Regions from separate parts of the Paenibacillus sp. B1-35 genome, predicted to be linked through region 4. Evidence: riboswitches for the same ligand, from Rfam matches in the RefSeq annotation. Region 4 holds a riboswitch; each other region holds the start of a gene.
The links. A riboswitch is a leader RNA that binds a small molecule or an ion and turns the genes downstream of it on or off. The one in region 4 is predicted to bind cyclic di-AMP.
Positions count from the first base shown of each region.

Region 1: it holds a riboswitch for cyclic di-AMP, as region 4 does, so the genes downstream of both, ACQ5BJ_RS25775 (3D domain-containing protein) here and ACQ5BJ_RS21580 (hypothetical protein) in region 4, are expected to answer to the same signal.
Region 2: it holds a riboswitch for cyclic di-AMP, as region 4 does, so the genes downstream of both, ACQ5BJ_RS00685 (CAP domain-containing protein) here and ACQ5BJ_RS21580 (hypothetical protein) in region 4, are expected to answer to the same signal.
Region 3: it holds a riboswitch for cyclic di-AMP, as region 4 does, so the genes downstream of both, ACQ5BJ_RS04320 (3D domain-containing protein) here and ACQ5BJ_RS21580 (hypothetical protein) in region 4, are expected to answer to the same signal.

Region 1 covers NZ_JBCHVJ010000012.1:46,667-51,994, reverse strand. The annotation lists gene ACQ5BJ_RS25780 (TatD family hydrolase) at 1-675, shown strand, start outside; cyclic di-AMP (ydaO/yuaA leader) riboswitch at 869-1,065, shown strand; gene ACQ5BJ_RS25775 (3D domain-containing protein) at 1,385-2,512, shown strand; gene rnmV (ribonuclease M5) at 2,679-3,245, shown strand; gene rsmA (16S rRNA (adenine(1518)-N(6)/adenine(1519)-N(6))-dimethyltransferase RsmA) at 3,251-4,162, shown strand; gene yabG (sporulation peptidase YabG) at 4,236-5,141, shown strand; gene veg (biofilm formation stimulator Veg) at 5,299-5,328, shown strand, end outside.
Region 2 covers NZ_JBCHVJ010000001.1:127,825-133,152, forward strand. The annotation lists gene ACQ5BJ_RS00675 (glycerol dehydrogenase) at 1-576, shown strand, start outside; gene dhaK (dihydroxyacetone kinase subunit DhaK) at 580-2,340, shown strand; cyclic di-AMP (ydaO/yuaA leader) riboswitch at 2,503-2,631, shown strand; gene ACQ5BJ_RS00685 (CAP domain-containing protein) at 2,638-3,408, shown strand; gene ACQ5BJ_RS00690 (nucleoside recognition domain-containing protein) at 3,581-4,984, opposite strand; gene ACQ5BJ_RS00695 (FeoB small GTPase domain-containing protein) at 4,962-5,328, opposite strand, start outside.
Region 3 covers NZ_JBCHVJ010000001.1:979,669-984,996, forward strand. The annotation lists gene ACQ5BJ_RS04315 (polysaccharide deacetylase family protein) at 1-773, shown strand, start outside; gene ACQ5BJ_RS04320 (3D domain-containing protein) at 854-1,567, opposite strand; cyclic di-AMP (ydaO/yuaA leader) riboswitch at 1,570-1,738, opposite strand; gene ACQ5BJ_RS04325 (amino acid ABC transporter ATP-binding protein) at 1,984-2,706, opposite strand; gene ACQ5BJ_RS04330 (amino acid ABC transporter permease) at 2,699-3,355, opposite strand; gene ACQ5BJ_RS04335 (transporter substrate-binding domain-containing protein) at 3,510-4,298, opposite strand; gene ACQ5BJ_RS04340 (sensor histidine kinase) at 4,482-5,328, opposite strand, start outside.
Region 4 covers NZ_JBCHVJ010000007.1:92,665-97,992, forward strand. The annotation lists gene kdpA (potassium-transporting ATPase subunit KdpA) at 64-1,743, opposite strand; gene kdpF (K(+)-transporting ATPase subunit F) at 1,798-1,878, opposite strand; cyclic di-AMP (ydaO/yuaA leader) riboswitch at 2,180-2,357, opposite strand; gene ACQ5BJ_RS21580 (hypothetical protein) at 2,372-2,779, opposite strand; cyclic di-AMP (ydaO/yuaA leader) riboswitch at 2,850-3,040, opposite strand; gene ACQ5BJ_RS21585 (hypothetical protein) at 3,433-3,804, shown strand; gene ACQ5BJ_RS21590 (hypothetical protein) at 3,944-4,162, opposite strand; gene ACQ5BJ_RS21595 (glycosyltransferase family 2 protein) at 4,214-5,328, opposite strand, start outside.

The sequences.
Region 1 (5,328 bases), on a different contig from region 4:
CGTATGGTGAACATTGGATTCAATCGGGAAACAATTCCGACGACGATGGCCTTGGCGGAAAAATATGACTTCATTTATGCAGCTGTAGGCTGGCATCCTGTAGATGCAATTACGATGAAACCAGAGGATATGGACTGGATTGCAAAGCTTACCGAACATGAGAAGGTTGTGGCGATTGGCGAAATTGGACTGGACTATCATTGGGATACATCTCCGAAGGATGTTCAGCATCGTGTATTTCGTGAACAAATTGGCTTGGCCCGTGAGTTGAAGATGCCGATCATTATTCATAATCGCGAGGCACATGAAGATGTAATCCGCATTTTGCGCGAAGAGAAGGCACATGAAGTTGGAGGTATTATGCATTCCTTCTCAGGCAGTTGGGAAACAGCGAAGATGTGTCTGGATATGGGCTTCTACATCTCATTTGGAGGACCTGTCACGTTTAAAAATGCGAGACAGCCGAAGGAAGTGCTCGTTCAGGTTCCAAACGACCGATTGCTCGTGGAGACAGACTCCCCTTATTTGACGCCGCATCCGTTCCGAGGCAAGCGCAATGAGTCCGCTTATGTACGTCTTGTGGCAGAAGTCGCAGCCGAGCTGAAAGGAATGGAATTTGAAGAATTTTGCAGAATGACGACCAAAAATGCTATGACATGTTTTGACATCAGGTGAAAACGTGATAAAAACAAGTGAAATAAAGATATCGGCCACAAAATAAGTGGATTTTGTTATGAAAAACGGATTTAGTTACATTTTTTTAACCATTTTTCGCGAAAAACGAAATTGCTACTGTCTTTACAAGAAGATTGCAAACACGATATGATTTCTCACAGATGTTATTACACAATTCAATATTGTTCCAACTAATTCAGTATCGCTTAATCTCCAGGTTGTGGAGAACGGGGGAACCAGAGTGGGATTGACATGAGTACATGTTCAATCACATGGATCAATTCCTTGGGGTGAATTAGGGACAACCGAGCCATGAGCCGGTTGGTTCCGATAGGGCGACTCTCAAGCCCGAACCCGACAGCTAACCTCGTCAGCGTACAGAGAGGGTTCCTCGCGTCCTACACTGTTGACGTTTGGGTTTCTATTATGGAAGCCGCGAAAGAGTCTCCTCTTACGAAGGGCTTCTTTTGTTTTACTCTCAAATATTCTTTTTTTGAATAATGAGAATAAAGACGTCATAGGGTGTAAGAAATAGGAGGTGGGAGCAGCCAATACTGGATCGTTGGCACGGAGAATTCGGAAATGTGGAGAACGAATACACGCTCGTTCCAGACAAAACCAATTCTCTCGTAAACATTCTTGAAATAGTCGCGTCAGATGAAATCATACGCAACACTCGACGGCGGGACTATGTAAGGAGGACCGAGAAATGGGACAGATCGTGAACAACGAAACCCATGAACCCCGATCATCCAGCATGTCACTCGCATTGCGATGGAAGCGTGAAAATGTACGTGTTATCACCGTTATTGCAGCTGTAGCAATCGTGATCACATTAATAGCAGTCTTAACTTGGTATAATGCAACAAAGAAGACAGTGGCTGTGCTCGTTGATGGACAAGAGCGTTCAGTCGAAACTCGCCTTGATACGCTTCGCAATGTTTTGGATGAGCATGCGATAGCACTTGGGGCATACGATGCTGTATCAAAGCCGCTCGATGAAGAGATTGCAGATGGGGATCGAGTTATTATTGAACGCGCTTTGCCTATCCAAATTACTGCGGATGGGAAGAAGGAAACGCAGTATACAACGGAGAAATCAGTGCATAATGCATTAGCTGCGCTGGAAATCCCGCTGAATCCAGATGATAAGGTATTCCCTGCTAAGCGTGCATCGATTGCAAAGGACATGAACATCCGAATTGTTCGGGTCAGCAAAAAGATGGAAGAACGCAAGGTTAAAGTTCCTTATCAAGTTGTGAAGCAGGCTGATGCCACCCTTCTTAAGGGTAAGACTAAAATGGTTCAAGGCGGAAAAGAAGGTTTAGTCGTTCAGAAGGTTCAAAATACCTATGAAGACGGTAAGCTTGTATATTCCCAACTGGTGGATAAATCCGTTCATACGAAACAAGTCAATCAAGTTATTGCCTATGGAACGAAGAAGAAGCCGGAGGTTGCTGTTCTCTCAGTGAACACGGACGATGATTCTGATGACAATGGTTCCAGCGGAGACAAAGATTTTAGATATAAAAAAGTGTTGAAGAATGTTCAACTGACAGCTTACACCGAAGCGGAAGGTTCCTCTGGTGCGAAGACGGCATCAGGTGCGATGGTATCGGAAGGCCGTACGATCGCTGTTGATCCGAAAGTTATACCACTTGGCTGGTGGGTATACATCGAAGGGATTGGATTCCGACGTGCCGAAGATACAGGCGGCGCAGTCAAAGGGAAAATTATCGATGTATACTTCGACAGTAAAAAGACTGTTAGCAAGTTCGGACGCAAGAAGGGGTATACCGTATATGTGGTTGGCCCAGTCAAGCCGGAAGTGAACTAGCACACAGGTATGCAGCCATGTGTAATTAGGATATAGTAATGAATAACGATTTATGTCATGCTAAGAAGAGGGGACACCCTCTTCTTTTGTTGTTTATTTGCGAATCGGGAGCAAGTAAGAAATAGTGGTTGTACGAAGTGGTCTTGTGGTGAGAGGAGTACGAGAATTGATACGTGAAGTGATAGTCGTAGAAGGTAAGGATGATACCGTTGCCATTCAGCGTGCTGTAGAAGCAGACACGATTGAAACAGGTGGATCGGCAATTAACGATACAACTATAAAACGCATCGCATTGGCGCAGGAGCGCCGAGGCGTAATTATTTTTACGGATCCGGATCATGCGGGAGAGAAAATTCGAAAGACGATTGCAGAGCGTGTACCTGGGTGCAAGCACGCTTTCCTTCCTAGACATGAGGCGATAGCCAAGGGGGATTTAGGGGTAGAGAACGCGAAACCAGAGGCGATACGCCGTGCATTGGAGCAGGTCCGTACGGAGATGCCCAGCATGATGTCGGAGTTGACATGGATGGATCTTGTAGTAGCAGGCTTAACAACGCATTCAGGCTCTGCTGAACGAAGACAGCGGCTAGGGGAAATTTTGGGCATTGGATATTGCAATGCAAAGCAGTTGCTCAAGCGCTGTGGTGTATTCCAAATTGGCAGGATTGAGTTTGAGGATGCCTTGCGGCAGCTAAATCAAGAAGAACAGCACCATCGAGTAGAAGGAGAATAGAGGGAATGACGCAATCGAGAGTGGAAATAGCGACACCGAACCGAACGAAGGACATTATACGCAAACATGGATTCTCTTTTAAGAAGAGCTTAGGACAGAATTTTTTAATCGATATGAACATATTGCGGCGTATTGTAGATGCGGCGGAGCTGGACGATATGACAGGCGCTTTGGAAATCGGTCCTGGAATTGGAGCGCTTACTGAACAGTTGGCCAAGCTTGCCCGTCATGTGACAGCTATTGAAATCGATCAGCGCTTGCTTCCGATATTAGGAGAGGTGCTGGAGCCGTATGAGCACGTCCGTATTGTACACGGTGATGTATTAAAAGTCGACTTGCATGAATTGTTCCGTGAGCAGTTTCAGGATGTTGAACGAGTGAGTGTTGTGGCTAACCTTCCGTATTATGTGACGACACCGATTATGATGAAGCTTCTGGAGGAGCGTCTGCCGCTCAAGAACATCGTCGTGATGATCCAGAAGGAAGTAGCGGAACGAATGGCTGCGAAGCCAGGAGGCAAGGATTACGGCAGTCTGAGTGTGGCTGTACAATATTTTGCGGAACCTGAGCTGGTATGTACAGTGCCTCATACGGTATTTATCCCACAGCCTAACGTAGAATCTGCAGTTATCCGTTTGAAGGTTAGAACGACTCCACCTGTACAAGTAAAGGATGAGGCTTTGTTATTCGATGTCGTACAGGCTTCTTTCGCTCAGCGCCGCAAGACGATATGGAATAATCTGAAGGCACGCTACTCCAGCAAATGCGGAGTGGACAAGCTGACAGGAGCGCTTGAAGCAGCCCATATTGAGCCGAACCGCAGAGGTGAGACATTGTCGATTGAGGAGTTCGCTGCTTTATCCGACGCAATCGGGCACGCAATTGCTCAGGCGGAAGAAGAGAATCAAGCGGAATAAGATTAAATTTGTGCACTAGGCATCACCAATCCATGTAATCGCCCATAGGATAGTCGGAGAGGTGATCGATCCTATGAACGAGCCAGTGAAGCAAGGGGATTTGGTCGTACGCAAGTCGTACGGTGGCGATATTACATTTCGTGTAGAACAGGTCTTCCAACAGACAGCGATTATAAAAGGGACAGATTATCGCTTGCTTGCGGACTCCCATGTTCGAGATTTGGTAAGTATTCCGAAGGCAACGATTGCACGACGCTCTGAACAGGCTCACATCAAGATGCTGCAGTCTGTAGAAGTACTGGAGCAGCAGCGCAGAGAGCAGTATGAGCGTAGACAGATGGAGCTTCCTTTTGCTGAGATGCCGAATGGAAGCTCAACATTTGATATGCCGGGAACGGTGCTTCATCTTGATGGGGATCCAGGGTATTTGCAGAAGAGCATGGCGATTTATAATCAGCTCCGTGTGCCAGCGGAAGGACATTATGTGAACGAGAGAAATATGGCGGATACACTGTATCGTCTGTTGCCGCGGGTGAAGCCTAATATTATCGTGATTACAGGGCATGATGGGGTATTGAAGAACGGCAGGCATCGCGACCTGATCAACCTGCAAAATTATAAAAACTCGCAAAACTTTGTGAATGCAGTACAGACCGCTCGGCAGTATGAGCGGCATCTTGACCTAATGACGATTATTGCAGGAGCATGCCAATCTCACTTCGAGGCACTGCTCCAAGCTGGAGCTAATTTTGCGAGCTCACCGGGCCGCATTATGATTCATGCGCTTGACCCAGCCTATGTAGCGGTAAAAGCAGCATATACCTCGATTCGTGATACTGTACAGATTGGGGATATTGCCCCTCATATGGTCAGCGGAATTGACGGGGTAGGCGGGATTGAGACAAAAGGGAGCTATCGATTTGGCATGCCGAAGCTGAAAGATTTATCGACACTGAACGTTACACCTACGGTCATATAAGCGGCCTATGTATAAAATACAGCAAAAAGTAGCAACTTAATAAATTTGGATAAAAAATATATTGACATGAAAACAGTCTTATTGTTATAATTATTTGTTAATTTGACAAAACCTCTTGAATTGGTTATAATGGACAAGGAAAGAGGTGGTAGCTGTAATGGCGAAAAACGCTTTGTTTGAAATTCGT
Region 2 (5,328 bases), on a different contig from region 4:
AACGTGAATGCAGGGCTGCCTTGCGGCGCAATGGCTGGAGTCGGGCCTGCCAAGGGTACAAAAGCAGCACTTGCTCTCGCCAAGCTTTGCTATGAGACACTGTTGGAAGATGGCGCAAAAGCAAAGATGGCCTGTGATGCGAACTTGGTCACGCCAGCACTGGAGAATATTGTGGAAACAAATATTTTGTTGTCCGGTTTAGGATTTGAAAGTAGCGGCTTGGCAGCAGCTCATGCCATCCACAATGGGTTAACGTCACTTGAAGGCACTCACTCTTATATGCATGGGGAGAAGGTAGCCTTTACAACCTTGGTGCAGTTGGTTCTTGAAAATGCAAGTGCGGCAGAAATCAACGAGGTATTGAAGTTCTGTGTCAGCATCGGACTTCCGGTATGCTTGGCCGATCTCGGTGTAACAACCGTTACGAATGAAGAATTACTAGCCGTAGCTCAGAAGTCGTGTATTCCTGAGGAATCTATTCACTCCATGCCATTCCCGGTAACCGAAGAGATGGTTGTATCCGCGATTCGAGTGGCCGACCTTATGGGGCAACAATTCAAAGCAAAGGGTGAATAACCGATGAAGAAGATTATGAATCAACCAGAAACATTAGTGCGAGAAATGTGTAACGGTATGGTACTTGCACACCCGGAGCTGGAATTCATTAGTAAATATAAGATTATGAAGAAAAAAAACGTGAATCGCGACAAAGTCACGTTGATTAGCGGTGGAGGAAGCGGTCATGAACCAGCGCATGCTGGCTTTGTAGGCCAAGGCATGCTTGATGTAGCGGTGTGCGGGGATGTATTTGCTTCTCCATCTCAAATCCAAGTCTACCAAGCGTTGAAGGCTTCCGCGAGCAAGAAGGGAACGCTGCTCATTATTAAGAACTACAGCGGCGACATCATGAACTTCAAAAATGCTGCCCACTTGGCGGGTGAAGACGGGATCAAGGTTGACTATGTTAAGGTGGACGACGATATTGCGGTTGAGGACAGTCTGTACACGGTCGGACGCAGGGGTGTAGCGGGTACGGTGCTCGTTCATAAAATTGCCGGCGCTGCCGCGGAAGAGGGCTTGGAGCTTGCAGAAGTGAAGGCAATTGCCCAGCATGCGATTGATCATACAAGAAGCATCGGTTTTGCGCTTACCTCCTGTACGGTTCCTGCAAAGGGCACGCCTACATTTGAACTGAATGACGATGAAATCGAGTATGGTGTTGGGATACACGGCGAGCCGGGAATTCGCAGAGAGAAAATCGCGTCTGCCGATGAATTGGCTCACAAAATGGTGGCGGATTTGTTCCGTGATATGAAAATTTCGGAGGGTTCCCAGCAGGAGCTTGCCGTGTTGATTAACGGATTTGGCGGATCACCGCTGCAAGAATTGTACTTGTTCGCAAATGCAGTGGTTCGTGAGATTCAACGCCAGAACGTAACTGTGATGAAGGTGTTGGTTGGCAATTACATGACAAGCATCGACATGGCTGGAGCATCTGTGTCTTTCATGCGCTTGGATGAGCAATTGAAGCATTATCTGGCAGCAAGTTGTGATACGCCAGCGCTGCAGCTTCATGGTGAATTGCACCCGATTACAGTCGAGAAACAGCAAGGGGATACAGTTGTGGATCGTGAAGTATCTTATCAGAGTGAAACGAATCCAGCGTATGCGAAAACGGAAAAGGACACTTTCTCACTTCACAACCTTATCTTCCTGACAGACAAAATGAGCGAAATCATCATTCAGAACGAAGTTCCGTTCTGCGAGTTGGATGCACATGCAGGCGATGGTGACTTCGGAATGAGTGTAGCGAAGGGTTTCAAGCAATTGAAGAGAGAATGGCATGAGATAATGAATCACCATTCGAACAATATTGGCGAATTCCTGCATGCATGCTCATTAGTCATTATGGAGCACTGCGGCGGCGCATCTGGTCCTATTTGGGGCTCGGCATTCCGCGCTGCAAGCAAATTTGCCGGAGACCGAACTGAACTGTCTATTCCTGAATTTGCACAAATGATGCAGGCGGTTGTGAAAGGCATTCAAGACACGGGGGAACGTTCCTTCGGAAGAGGTGCTGTAGTTGGCGATAAAACATTGGTAGACGCACTAGCGCCATTCGCTGATGCATGGGTGCAAAGTGCGGCTAATGGAGACGGACTAAAGCTCGCTGCGGCTAAGGCTGCGGAAGCTGCTGTTCAGGGTGCTAAGCATACCGAAACAATTGTTGCACGAATGGGAAGAGCAGGCACGGTTGGCGAGCGCAGTATCGGCTATCCAGATGCAGGAGCGTATGCGTTGGGTGTCATCTTCACAGAGCTAGCCCAAGTCATCGAATAAGAATCGTATGATATAGATTTATTTTAACATAGCTATAATTGGTGTAGTAAGCCGGAGCACAACTGTATTGTGCTTCGGTTTTTTTATATGGAAAAATATATCTAAAATAGCATTATGTTTAAAATGATCTGATTCAGCATCCGTGATAGGATCGGAAACGTAATACAAAACAAGCCGAAGCTCAACAGAGCGCGGGGGAACCACACATTGGGGTGAAGTCGTATAACGACAGGGGAGTCCGCTTTGACCCGAACCCGACAGCTAACCTCGCAGGCTGCAAAGGGAGAGATGTACAGGATGAATAACACATTTAAGAAAGTCGTACTTACAGGTGCAATTGCATTGGCACCAATTATGGCAGCGAATTCAGCAATGGCTGCACCAATGAAGCCTATGCAAGTATCGAATCCGTTGAACCAAAATTGCTCGAACGTCATTAATACGAACGTCATTCATGTGAACAAGGTTTTCCAAAATAAACAGGAATTGAAGCAATATTTGACGAAATGGGTCGAAGAGTTTCAAAAACAAGTTCATAACACTAAACCTCCTGTTTATAAGCCAGCAAAGCCGGAAGGCAACAAGCCTGGGGTGGAAAAACCAGAGGTAGCAAAGCCAGAAGGAAATAAACCTTCGGCAGAAAAACCAGTAAATCCTGGCGAAAACAAACCTACAAAACCAGAAGAAAACAACAATGCGAACAGCGACTTTGCGAGCCAAGTTATTGACCTGGTGAACAAAGAACGCGCCAATGCAGGCTTGCAGCCGTTGAAATCCGATGCAGCATTGAATAAAGTAGCGATGATCAAAGCAAAAGATATGTACGATAATAACTACTTTAGCCATCAATCCCCTACACTTGGCTCTCCATTTGATTTGATGAGAGCACAAGGCATTAACTACAACACTGCTGGCGAGAATATTGCAAAAGGTCAACGTACGCCGCAAGAAGTTATGAATGCGTGGATGAACAGCGACGGCCATCGCAAGAACATTATGAGCTCCAGCTTCACATCCATCGGTGTTGCTTACTACAATGGCGTTTGGGTGCAAGCATTCACAGGCTAATTATCGAATTTGGAATTATATATTAGTCATAGAACCTGCAGAGGAATCTGCAGGTTCTTTTATGTTCGAAGAATGTTTGCAGAGCTTCGTCTGAGGAAATCCAGAATTCATGCTTGCAGCAATAATAAAACCCCTGAACGGAGAAATCCATTCAGAGGTTCTATGTGAATGGTTATACCCACCCGAAAGCTCTGGCAAGCTGAGCTGTGGCAAAGGTAACTGCAATCGCGATACCAAGCGGAATGACGGCAGACAAGACCGTCCATTTTATACTTTTCGTTTCCTTATAAATATTGAATAATGTCGTACCGCAAGGATAGTGGAGCAAGGAGAACAACATCATATTCAAGGCTGTCAACCATGTCCAACCATGCTGTAGAAAAATATCCTTAATGTTCTCCATACCATCTGCATCTACCATAGCACCTGTGGACAAATAGCCCATAAGAAGGATTGGCAGGACAACTTCGTTCGCAGGCAGTCCGAGCAGGAATGCCATAATAATGAAACCATCAAGACCAATCGCATGAGCGAATGGATCGAAGAATGAGGCCATATGGTTCAAGACACTGTCGCCGCCAACCATAACATTGCCAAGAATCCAAGTAAGTACGCCTGCAGGAGCCGCAATAACGACAGCGCGGATCAGTACATTAAGCGATTTGTCACGTGACGATAACAAAATGGTTTTCCAAATCTGCGGTCTGCGATAAGGAGGAAGCTCCAGCGTATAGTGGGTTGGAACACCGCGCAGAGCTGTTTTTGACATCACCCATGATACAGTTAGCGTTACCACAATCCCAATCATAACCATGCCCATAACGATAGCAGCCGTTGCTACGGTTTGCATTCCACTTGCAACACCAGTTGCCATGAACAGAGAAGACAACAGAATAAGTGTAGGCCATCTGCCATTACACGGTACGAAGTTATTCGTCAGAATCGCCAGCATCCGTTCACGAGGCGACTCAATAATTCGTGTGGACAAAATAGCTGCAGCGTTACAGCCGAAGCCCATAGACATTGTCAAGGCTTGCTTCCCATGGCCGCCTGATTTCTTGAACATGCGATCCATATTGAAGGCAACGCGCGGTAAATACCCGAAGTTTTCAAGCAATGCGAAAATAGGGAAGAAGATCGCCATTGGCGGCAGCATTACGCTAATGACCCATGATGTTCCACGATATAAGCCAAGTACGAGAATGCCGTGCAGCCATGCTGGTGCATTCATCGCTTCAAATGCCATGTTTAAGTAGCCTTCGATTACTTCGAAGAAGGAGAATATCATTTCCGACGGAACGTTCGCTCCAGCGATCGTTAGCCAGAATACAACGCCTAGAATGGCGAGCATAATCGGAAATCCCCAAATTGGCGAGGTTAGAACTTTATCTAACCGGTATGTGCTTTTTAACTTATTCTTGTCTTCATACACAATAGCTGTGCTACATATTTCACGAGTCGTACGATAAATATCAGTTACAATTCCGTCTCGGATCGCTTCTCCGCTCGCAAGGCTGCGGGCTCTGGACAATAAAGAGTCCAAAGAATCTGAATTAGTGGCAAGCGGTGTGGCCATACGAAACAACTCCTTTCACTGAATCTGCGGCCGGCGAACTCCATTTGGACTTCATCGAATGAATCAAGCTTTCATCACCGTCCAGCAGACGAAGTGCAATCCATCGTGTTGGATATGCAGTACCAAGCTTTTCACGTATGATCGGTTCAAGCTCAGCGATTTTCTTTTCAATATCCTTGTTATATTGAACGAGCAGCGGGTTAGGGACGATCCGGCCGGAAGCCACTCCCTTGATTTTCTTCATCATTTGGTCAATCCCAGTGCGATGTCTTGCGGAGATCGCTACCGTAGGCACACCGAGCTTCTTCTCAATGGCATTGATGTCGATCTTAACACCGAGCCGC
Region 3 (5,328 bases), on a different contig from region 4:
ATGCTCGCAAGCAAACTTGGCAAAAATCGAGCACATCTCAATCTGCAGCACAAACTTCGCAGTCTTCACGTTCTAGCATGCATAAAATGAAGAAACGACAGCTCACAATTGCAGAGCTTAGGGTGAAATATCCGCATATCTTCAAATTAAATGCAAAGCAACGTCGAGGCGAACGACAAGTTGCCCTTACCTTCGATGACGCACCAGATAATCGAATTACACCGCTTGTCTTGGATATATTGAAGGAGCACAATATACAAGCCACCTTCTTCCTTGTAGGCACTCGTGCCAAGGCATATCCGAAGTTGGTCGAGCGTATGGTTCGCGAAGGCCATATCATCGGCAATCATTCGTACAACCATCCGTTGTTGACGAGGCTCACGCTTCCTGCCTTTGAGCATCAGTTAAAGGATACGGAACGGATTATTGAGCAGTCTATCGGATATAAACCGCGTTATTTCCGTCCGCCATATGGCGAGATAAATGAGGAGCAACTGCGATGGGCAGGAGATAACGGGTACTTGGTCGTCAATTGGGACGTAGATTCAAATGACTGGAGAGGTTTGAGCGCATCACACATATTGCAGAATGTCATGCGTGAAGTTCGTCCAGGCTCCATTATTTTGCAGCATGCAAGCGGTAGCACACAGAATGGGTATTTGCATGGAACCGTAAAGGCACTCCCTTCTATAATTAAGCAGTTAAGGGAGCGGCAATATGAATTCGTTACCTTACCGGATTTACTTCAGGATCAGAAGGAGAAGAAGGAGTAAATAAAACAAGCCCCGCCGAATGGCGAGGCTTGTTATTCAATTGCTGGTATTAAGTATGATCTACTTTATAATAGTAGATATTATTTCAACACGTACACTTTTACGTCTTGCACGCCGAATGTGTTGCCTGTCTGTTTACTTACCGGTACAAAAATGTCAACCTTTTTCCCCTTGATTGCACCGCCGGTATCTGTAGCTACCGCAACCATCCCGCCTGTTGGCAAGTGTTTGAAATCATATCCCGTAATATACAATTTCGTACCCAGTGGAATGACTTTTGGATCCACTGCAACTGTACCAAGTTTCAATGCGTTGCCCAAAGCATCTACCGCACCCCATTTTCCGTTTTCACTCGGATGGGCCGTATATGCTGTAGCACGCATATTCAATGTCTTTTTATATGTTGCTGTACGTCCTGAGGACATTTGAACCACATTTTTAGGAGCAGCCTGTTGAACTGCCTTTTCATTATTTGAAGCCGAAGCCGTCTTCACTGCCTGTCCGTTATTATTTGCTCCACCCAAAGCATTACCGACTGGCATACCTTCCAATACAGACTTTTGAACAACAGGTCCTGGAAGCTCGATGGAAAGACCACCATACAAATTTTTAGGATTGATTGTCGGATTTGCCGACAATACAGATTCAACACTCATGTTGTATTTCTTAGCAATTGAATAAAACGTTTCTCCCTCTATTACCGTATAGGGCTCCGCCTGTGCCGGCAAAATTTGAAGAATGGACGCAAGTCCAAGTAAAGCAGCTGTAATCGTTACTGTAATTCTTTTACGCATGTTTTCCTCCTGTGCATTAGCCTGCGGGGTTAGTTGTCGGATTCGGGTCAAGGAGTTCCCCTACGCTATTCCATTTGCGGAATAAGCGATTCACCCCAAGGTGTTCGGTAAAATATTGAACACCGGTCAATAGTCCCCCGTACGGGTGTGTCGTTTCGGCTCGGATTGCATCATATCACAATTTTGTAACCTGTGCGCAGGAATATGATGGTAAGTTTCTGGAACCCGCGCCCCCCAATGGTTTGAAGCTTCGAAATTTTTTTATTTCATAACAAATTTGTAATCCCAGATGACATTTTTGTAATCTTTATAGACCTATCATAACACATATTTCTGATTTGTAAACGAAAACGCTTTCAAATGGACTTAACAAAAATAGGCACCCCTGATTTGGATGCCTTTGTGATGTAAGCTATTTATAAAACTCTACTTAAGAAATCTTTCGTTCTTGCATGTGCCGGCTGGTTGAAAAGCTGCTGTGGAGAGCCTTCCTCCACAATATTGCCGCCATCCATGAACAGAATCCGATCTCCCACCTCTCTTGCAAAGTTCATTTCATGAGTTACAATGACCATTGTCATTCCTTCTGCAGCTAATGATTTCATAACCTCAAGAACTTCACCAACCATCTCTGGATCTAACGCAGACGTTGGCTCATCGAACAACATTACATGAGGCTGCATAGCAAGCGCACGAGCAATGGCTATACGCTGCTTCTGTCCTCCGGACAGTTGTCTTGGATAAGCATTTGCCTTATCTGCCAGTCCAACCTTGCCAAGCAGTTCAATTGCCAGTTTTTTAGCATCGGCTTCAGGCACACTTTTGACCTTGATCGGTGCAAGTGCAATATTTTGGAGCACAGTCATATGAGGAAATAAGTTGAATGATTGAAAAACCATTCCCATTTTCTCACGTGTCTTATTTATATTATGTGACTTGTCCGTGATGCATTGACCTTCAAATAATATGTCACCTTTGGTTGGTGTTTCCAGCAAATTAATGCAACGAAGGAGCGTACTCTTTCCAGATCCACTTGGACCAATAACTACTACCACTTCACCGCGATCGATTGACAAGTTGACACCCTTTAAAATATCTAATTTACCATACGATTTGTGCAAATTCCGAATCTCAATCATGCTCGCTCAACTTCCTTTCCAAACGTGCTACCACTTTCGATAATGTAAAGGTTAAAATCAGGTAGATACATGCCGCTCCCAGCAGCGGCCCCATAGCCGAATAGATTTTGGCACGGATGATGTTTGTCTCAAACATCAAGTCCGCAATCCCGATCGTACTTACAATCGAAGTTTCCTTAATGATCGTAATAAATTCGTTCCCAATCGCCGGTATAACGTTGCGAAATGCTTGTGGAAGGACGATCAGCCGCATTCCCATCGACTTGGACATGCCGAGTGAACGAGCTGCTTCCAACTGTCCATGGTCAATAGATTGAATACCTGCTCGGAAGATTTCAGCCAGATACGCTCCACTATTCAAGGAGAGGGCAATTGCCCCAGATGTCAAAGCCGTAAACTCTACACCATATTCCGCGAGACCATAATGAATGATGAATAATTGTACAAGCAGTGGTGTTCCACGGAATACTTCAATATAAGTCACTGCAAACCATTTCAGCGGCTTAATTTTCGACATTCGCATTAGTACAATGGTGACACCCAATAACAGCCCGAATAAGACAGATATCGCGGACAACAGCACCGTAATGCCAGCACCGGATACAAACCCTAATTTATATTTCCATAACATGTCGATCCAATCGAACATGACAACCTACCCCTTCCCTACGCATAACGGCTCATAATCTGTATTTCTTCTATAATAAAGAGAAAACGCCCCTCACTGGTTGGATTCCCAAGAGGAGCGAATACGTCACATACGTAAAAGCATTGACCGTCATTGTTAAGCGACAGCCGCTGTTTTATTGTTGTTCCGCCAGTTGTACCGCTTGTGTAATATATTCGTCCAGTTTCCCCTGCTGCTTCAAGCGTTCAAGCGTCTTATTCACTTCATCGCGCAGCTTCACGCTGCCCTTGCGAACACCGATCACATACCCTTCGCTTGCTGGCTTCAGCTCAACTGGCGCGACAGCAACCTCCTTACGGTTTGCCGCAAATGCAGCTGCTACAGGCTTCTCAACGACAACCGCTTCTAAGCGATTTGCTTCTAACGCCAGCACGAGATCATTTACTTTATCCAGCATTTCCTTCTTTGCATCTGGAATTTGCTGTATGACATTCTCGAATGTCGATCCGAGCTGTACGCCAACTTTTAGTCCCTTCAAATCCTCAGGTGTCTTGTACTTGTCCTTATCAGCTGCACGTACAATGACTCCAGCTTCCGCCAAATAATAGGGTGTAGAGAATTCCATTGCGTTTTCCCGTTCAGGCGAAGGATCCAACCCCGCGATGGCAATGTCGATCTTGCCTGTTTTTAATTCCTCAGGCAGCGTCGTTAAAGATGTATCCTTAATCTCTAACTCTACGCCCAAATCCTTCGCAATTTCCTTTGCTATCTCAATATCGAATCCGACAATTTGATCCTTGCCGTCTACCGTTTTGCGAAATTCAAATGGTGGATAGTCAGCACTCGTGCCAAGTACCAGTTTCTTATTTTCTTGAACAGTTGCTAGACGGTCTTCTTTAGCACCGCAGCCAACTAATAAGGATAAAATGAGTGTGCATGCCGCAACAATTTTCAGTGATTTCATATCCTTCAACCCCGCTCATCATTTATGTGATTTCCCCGCTCGCAATTGGTGAGGTAACATCATTATACACATATATGCATAGTTATACAACCATTTTTTCGCAGGCTCATTACAACAAAATAGAGTAATAGTGCATAATTCTTTCATTTTATAATACATCGGTCAATTATGGTAATATAGAGGCTACAAATCATTCTTTTTTTGAGTTAGTGGCAAACGGATGGTAATCAAGGTTCGTCCCGGTGAGGATTGAATGACCAGTTGCCCTTCATGGCGCTCCACAATGCTGTAGCAAATGGACAATCCGAGCCCAGTCCCCTTTTCCTTCGTTGTGACAAATGGGGTACCCGCTGTATGCAATACATCTTGTGTAAAGCCAGGACCTTCATCTTCCACCTCTAGAACTACTGTGCCCTCTTCAGAACGAGTCCGAATGGTAAGAACCTGATTTTCATCCATTGCCTCAAGGCCATTACGGATGAGATTGTGCAGAAGCTGCCTAATCTCCTTCTCATCCATTTCCATTTGAGGAACCAGAGCTAGATCCAATCGAATATCCTGGCAGCTCGCGGATGCTGTCGCTTGGACAAGCGGGTATAATTGTCTAATGATTTCATTCATACAATGGGGGCGGAACTGAGCAATCTTATGTTTGGCCAGGGACAAATATTCAGTAATGATCGAATTTGCACGCTCAATTTCCTCCAACATCGTATGAAAGTAAAGATGTTCATTCGCATGCTCCGGTTTATTGCGCAGAAGCTGCAAAAATCCCTTTATAGTCGTTAGCGGGTTCCGTATTTCATGACCGATTGCAGCAGCCATCTCCCCCACAACCTGCAAAGCGCTCATACGCTTTATTTCCTGTTCCATCTTAGCCTTCTGACGCAATGCTTCGCTCATTCGATTCATATCAGAGCCAAGCATGCAAAATTCGTTATTTGAGTCAATGCAAACTGTACCTTCATAGTTCCCGTTTGCAATTCGGTGTGAGGCACTCACTAATTGATCCAGCGGAAATACGATCAGT
Region 4 (5,328 bases):
CGCGCCGGTTCATATGGTGCGGGTGTTTTCATCTGTTTTTCCGTTCTCATTTTCCGTTCCCCCTTATTTCCACAACGTCAGATGTTCTGCGACCGGTCCAAGCACGACTGCCGGGAAGAACGTCAGAGCACCTACAATAAGCACTGTGCCGACAAATACGATACCGAACAGCGCCGTATTCGTTTGGAACGTACCGCTTGTATTCGGAATCGGCTGCTTCTTCGCCATCGAACCGGCTACTGCCAGCAGAGTAATGAGCGATACATAGCGCCCTAAGAACATGACGATCCCTGTGGAAATGTTCCAAAATGGTGTTGCGTCGCCCAACCCTTCAAAGCCGGAACCATTGTTCGCAGCCGAGGACGTAAACTCATACAACGCCTGAGACAATCCATGGAACCCTGGATTGGACAGCGTATCCGCCTGTGTAGCAACTGCAATCGCAGTCGGTACAAGAATCAGGATCGGATGCACCAGCAAAGTAACTGCCAGCAGCTTCATTTCCCGGCTTTCCAGCTTGCGTCCCAGAAACTCAGGTGTTCGTCCGACCATGAGACCGGATAGGAATACGGCAATCATAACGTACAGCAGCACATTCATAAAGCCTGCACCAACACCGCCAAATACGGTGTTCAGCATCATATTCGCCATCGGGATCAAGCCGCCAAGCGGTGTCAGCGTATCATGCATATTATTGACGCCGCCCGTCTCTGATGCAGTCGTAACGACCGAATATAGCGAGGATTGAGCAACGCCAATGCGTACTTCTTTCCCTTCCATGCTGCCAGGTCCGCTTAATCCCGCAGCGTTCAATACCGGATTCCCCATATATTCCGCCGTAAGAGAGGAACTAAGCATAATTAGGAACAGGATCGCCATCGAGACGAATAGAACTCGTCCTTCCTTCTTGTTGCCGACCATACGGCTGTAGGTAAATGGAAGTCCTGTACACAGCATTAGCATGAGTAAAATATGAATTAAATTCGTCACACCATTCGGATTCTCAAATGGATGAGCAGAGTTCGCTCCAAAGTGGCCGCCACCATTGTTGCCAAGCTCCTTAATCGACATCATAGCTCCTACAGGGCCAAGCGGAATGTGCTGCTCTGCTCCTTCAACAGTTACTGCACTTTCCATTGGACTTAAGGATTGCGGTACCCCATTCCAGATGAACAGCACACTGGCAACGATCGCAATTGGCAGGAAAATACGCGTAATCGAACGTACAAGGTCTGCCAAGAAATTGCCGAGCGGTTTGCCAGTCAAACCGCGAATAATCGCCATCACTGCCGCAAGAGCTGTAGCAGGAGACGTGAACATTAAGAAAATAATGCCCATCATTTGCGACAGCAGGGACAGCCCACTTTCACCGCTGTAGTGCTGCAAGTTCGTATTCGCCATGAAGCTGATCGCCGTATTGAATGCCACTCCCGGTTCCATGCCCGGAATCCCATTCGGATTAAGCGGCAATACCCCTTGAAGGCGGAATATTGCATATGTCACCACAATCATCAGCACGTTGGTGGCAACTGCCGTAAAGGCGTATGCCTTCCAGCTTTGCGATTTGTCCTTAATGCCGAAACATGTAAATAAAAATCGATCTATCGGCCCAAATACAGAGTCCAGCGGTCTTGGAGCTCCGCTATTATCAAACACCCCTGCCATATATATTCCGATCGGACGCGCTATCGCCAAGGCAAGCAATAAGGTAATTCCAATGGCGATCCATTCGATTGCACTCATCGTTCCGTTCCACCCTTCTCTAATGTACAAATATCAACAATGATTCTGCCTAAACTAAAATCGTTCCGGCTTGACTAAGGCATATAACAAGTAAATGAACAAAGCCGTAATCAAGGTGAATAAGACGATCATCATGAGCGATCACCTCGTTCTTCCACTTCCGCCTTGCACCAATGGAGAATTCCCAATACGCTCAGTCCAAGCAGCGCGATAAGAATCATCATGACTGCATCAAACATTGTCCCTTCCTCCTCCTGAATAAGGTTCTCATCTTACAGGCAATGCTGCCGCGATCCCGTTCTTATCAAGCCTTATTGGCTCAATAAGAACGCGCAGGCAACACAAAAAGCCACACGGAAAGAGGGACCCTTTCCGTGTGGCTTCACTCACGCATTGTCAAATAAACGTACGCGTAATTGTTCCACGACGAAATAAAGGCTGCCTCCTTGGACGCTTACGAGGTTAGCTGACGGATTCGGGCGCGAAGAGTCGCCCTACCAGCCAGGAACGGATTCCTGTGCCGGATTCACCCCTTGCGCGAACTGTAAATGTACAGTTGGCGCACGAACGTTGGTTCCCCCGTTCCCATGAATGGGATTCAGCGGTGAGCATTGCCTATATGGATAAATTAGATGATATCAGATAGTAAAAATGATACTTGATCCGATTGCGTATAAATGACGTAATTCGCACCAAGCAATCGGTAAATCGACTGCGGATGATGACGCTTCGTTACGATTGTGATCGGCTCCGTCGTCCATTGTCGGCATATTTGAAGCAGCCGGCAGGATAGTGCAAAGCTTTGTTCAAATACATAGATTCGGCCAATTGGAACATGAGGCACAGCCCACGCCTTCGGCTCCGTCGTATTGATTCGACATACCGGAGTAACTCCAATACCTTCCAATCGCTTCGCCAACCGTCCATTATGGGCGATACCCGCTATCGAATATCCTGCTCCTTTCAATTGGCGTATAAAGTCAATTCCCATCTCACAGCCTGCGAACACTGCAATGACCCGGTCCGCATCGTACATATCCATTTCCTCCTGTTCATCTGTCCGAAGCCCTGCTTGCAAGAAAGAGGTACGTCGCCATCTGATCAGGCGCGCCTCTCCCGTACGCTTACGAGGTTAGCTGACGGATTCGGGCGCGAAGAGTCGCCCTACCAGCCAGGAATCGATTCCTGTACCGGATTCACCCCATGCGAACGTTGGCTGCTGACGATTACTCAGCTCTGCATTCGCTTTATTGGTTCCCCCGCTTCCGCTTTCTGCGCAATTCAGCGATTGAGACGCAACGGATATCGTTGTTGTTGCTGAACTGAATCTTACGCCTTTCCCCCTCCTGCTGTAAATGAAATGAAAACCATAATTTCTCCATTTCCAAGCAATTGTGATGAACTAATCCCATCTTATCTCTCATTACAGCCTTATTACCTCGCAATTTCTCCACTTTGCTTGTACGGCGATGATTTCATGAGAAAAACAAAGAAATTTAAATAAATACCCGTATGTAAACGCTTTGCTTGACAATTCATTTCAAAATCATGGATTGGCATCTATTTACAATCTTTGTGCCAAAAGGTAGGATACGCAATACGATCGAATGGCTTTCCCATTGCCGTCGGTACAGACAGATTCAATGCATATGTGTAGCGCTTCAATACAAATACAGGAGGATGGACAGAATGTCATACGCAGAGCTTGGCGAGTCCCAAAAATACAAGCTTACAGAACAATGGAAAATTTGGAACGACCTGCATGGCGAACAGCTATTCCAGCCGCAAGATACACAAATTTATATATCTGACGAGCTTGTTTTTGTTCGAATGAAGCCCGCTCAGCTCCATGCCGACTACATGCCTAGCAGGATCAATAAGCACTTACTCCAACGGGCGCAGCGCGCCTTTTCCCAGTGGGAGCAGCAGCAGCGCGGCATCATGTGGGAATCAATTATTCCCCGCGCCCTGGGAGTTCATATTGCACGCATGTGGCTTTCCATGCCTTTGCAAGGAGGTTCTACGTTGGATGTCATTCAGCTTGAGGTGCGGCCAAAATAAGAGATCGTTACAATTAGGGAGATGTTGAAAACAGCGAAATTCGCAATTCAAAAGGGGATGCCATCACCGAAGACTTTATGTCATAAAACACAAAAAACAGCCCTCCTCTTGCTTCGCAAGCGTCAGACTGTCTTTGATCCTATACTTGATTGGAATATATCAGGTGATGGCCATCTTCGAACCCCTTGGCAAACCCGGCTTCGAAGCCATCTCGATACGCAGTTGCTTCAGCTCCCTTATAAATGTTCGAATGCGTCTTCTTTGTCAGCTTAGATTTTCGGTGTCGAATACGTTGCTTCAGTCCCGACAATTGTCTATCCGTTTGTCGGATTTTCCGTATCCGCTTCATTTTATCCAATCGTGTTCTCCCCCTTTCTGCCGCCATTCAACTGCTGCTTAACGGACTCATTTATAACAGATGCAAATGAATTTCTGGAGCTGCCATAATGGGGAGCCCTTCCTCAAGGGCTTCCTTGTCGATCTCGGTACGCTCCACTACTTTCTCAGTCAATTCCCAGCGCGTTAAAGCATGCTCACTCATGAATTCCCTGTATAGATCCCCTTGTCGTTGATAATACCTTCCGGATTCTGTAGTAAACACACTGCCCTCCGCGATTCCCCCATCTTCTGTATGTGATTCCTTCCATTTCTTCGTCACGCTTTCCGCGTCTACCGTTGATCCTGTCGGCCATCCCCTCAGATCAACCTGACTTACGCTTACGATCGGGATGGTTAGGTTCCCTTCAACCGGATGCTTGGTACCCTGTTCAATCCAATAGACAGTCTCTGACAATCCCGCCACAGCCACATGAGTCGGATAGAATGTCTGGCAGCGTTCACCGTTTTGTTTGCCATAACGTTCACGAACACGATGCATCCAATTATAAGGGTTCCGCCACTTTTTCTGGAACAGACTTGCATAATTATCATTTGTGGATTGAGATTGATCCCCAGATGCAGTTGTCCCTTTACTGACAACCTGATATATGCATGTATCCTGAGCGACGACTAGCTTCCGACCACTAAGCCTGATTCGGACATTGTAATCCTCGACCTCATAATATACATGACCATAGCCCTCGTCAAAATAACCAGTCTCTTCAAATAAGCTACGACGGAACAATAAACAACCGCTTTCCAAATGATCAGCACTGTTCCATTTACTAGGATCCAAAACAGGGCTAGTGGATTCTGAATGATAGTGATGCAAATTTTCCATCTGTTCATCGGTATCCGCAAGCTGCTGCTTCTCATCCAGAACGTACGTCACTGGGCCAACCATTCCAATCTCAAGATCACTATTCAGACATGCCAGCATATTCGTCAGCCAATTGGATGTAACGAACGTGTCTGGGTTCAAAATACATATCGACGTGCCTTTTGACATCATCAATCCTGTATTCACAGCACCAGCAAATCCTCTAACTTTCTCATGAATATAAAACCGAAATTGTCCGGATTTCTTATTCAAAAAAGCAGATGTACCATCCGTAGACGCATTGTCAACGACGATAATCTCATAAG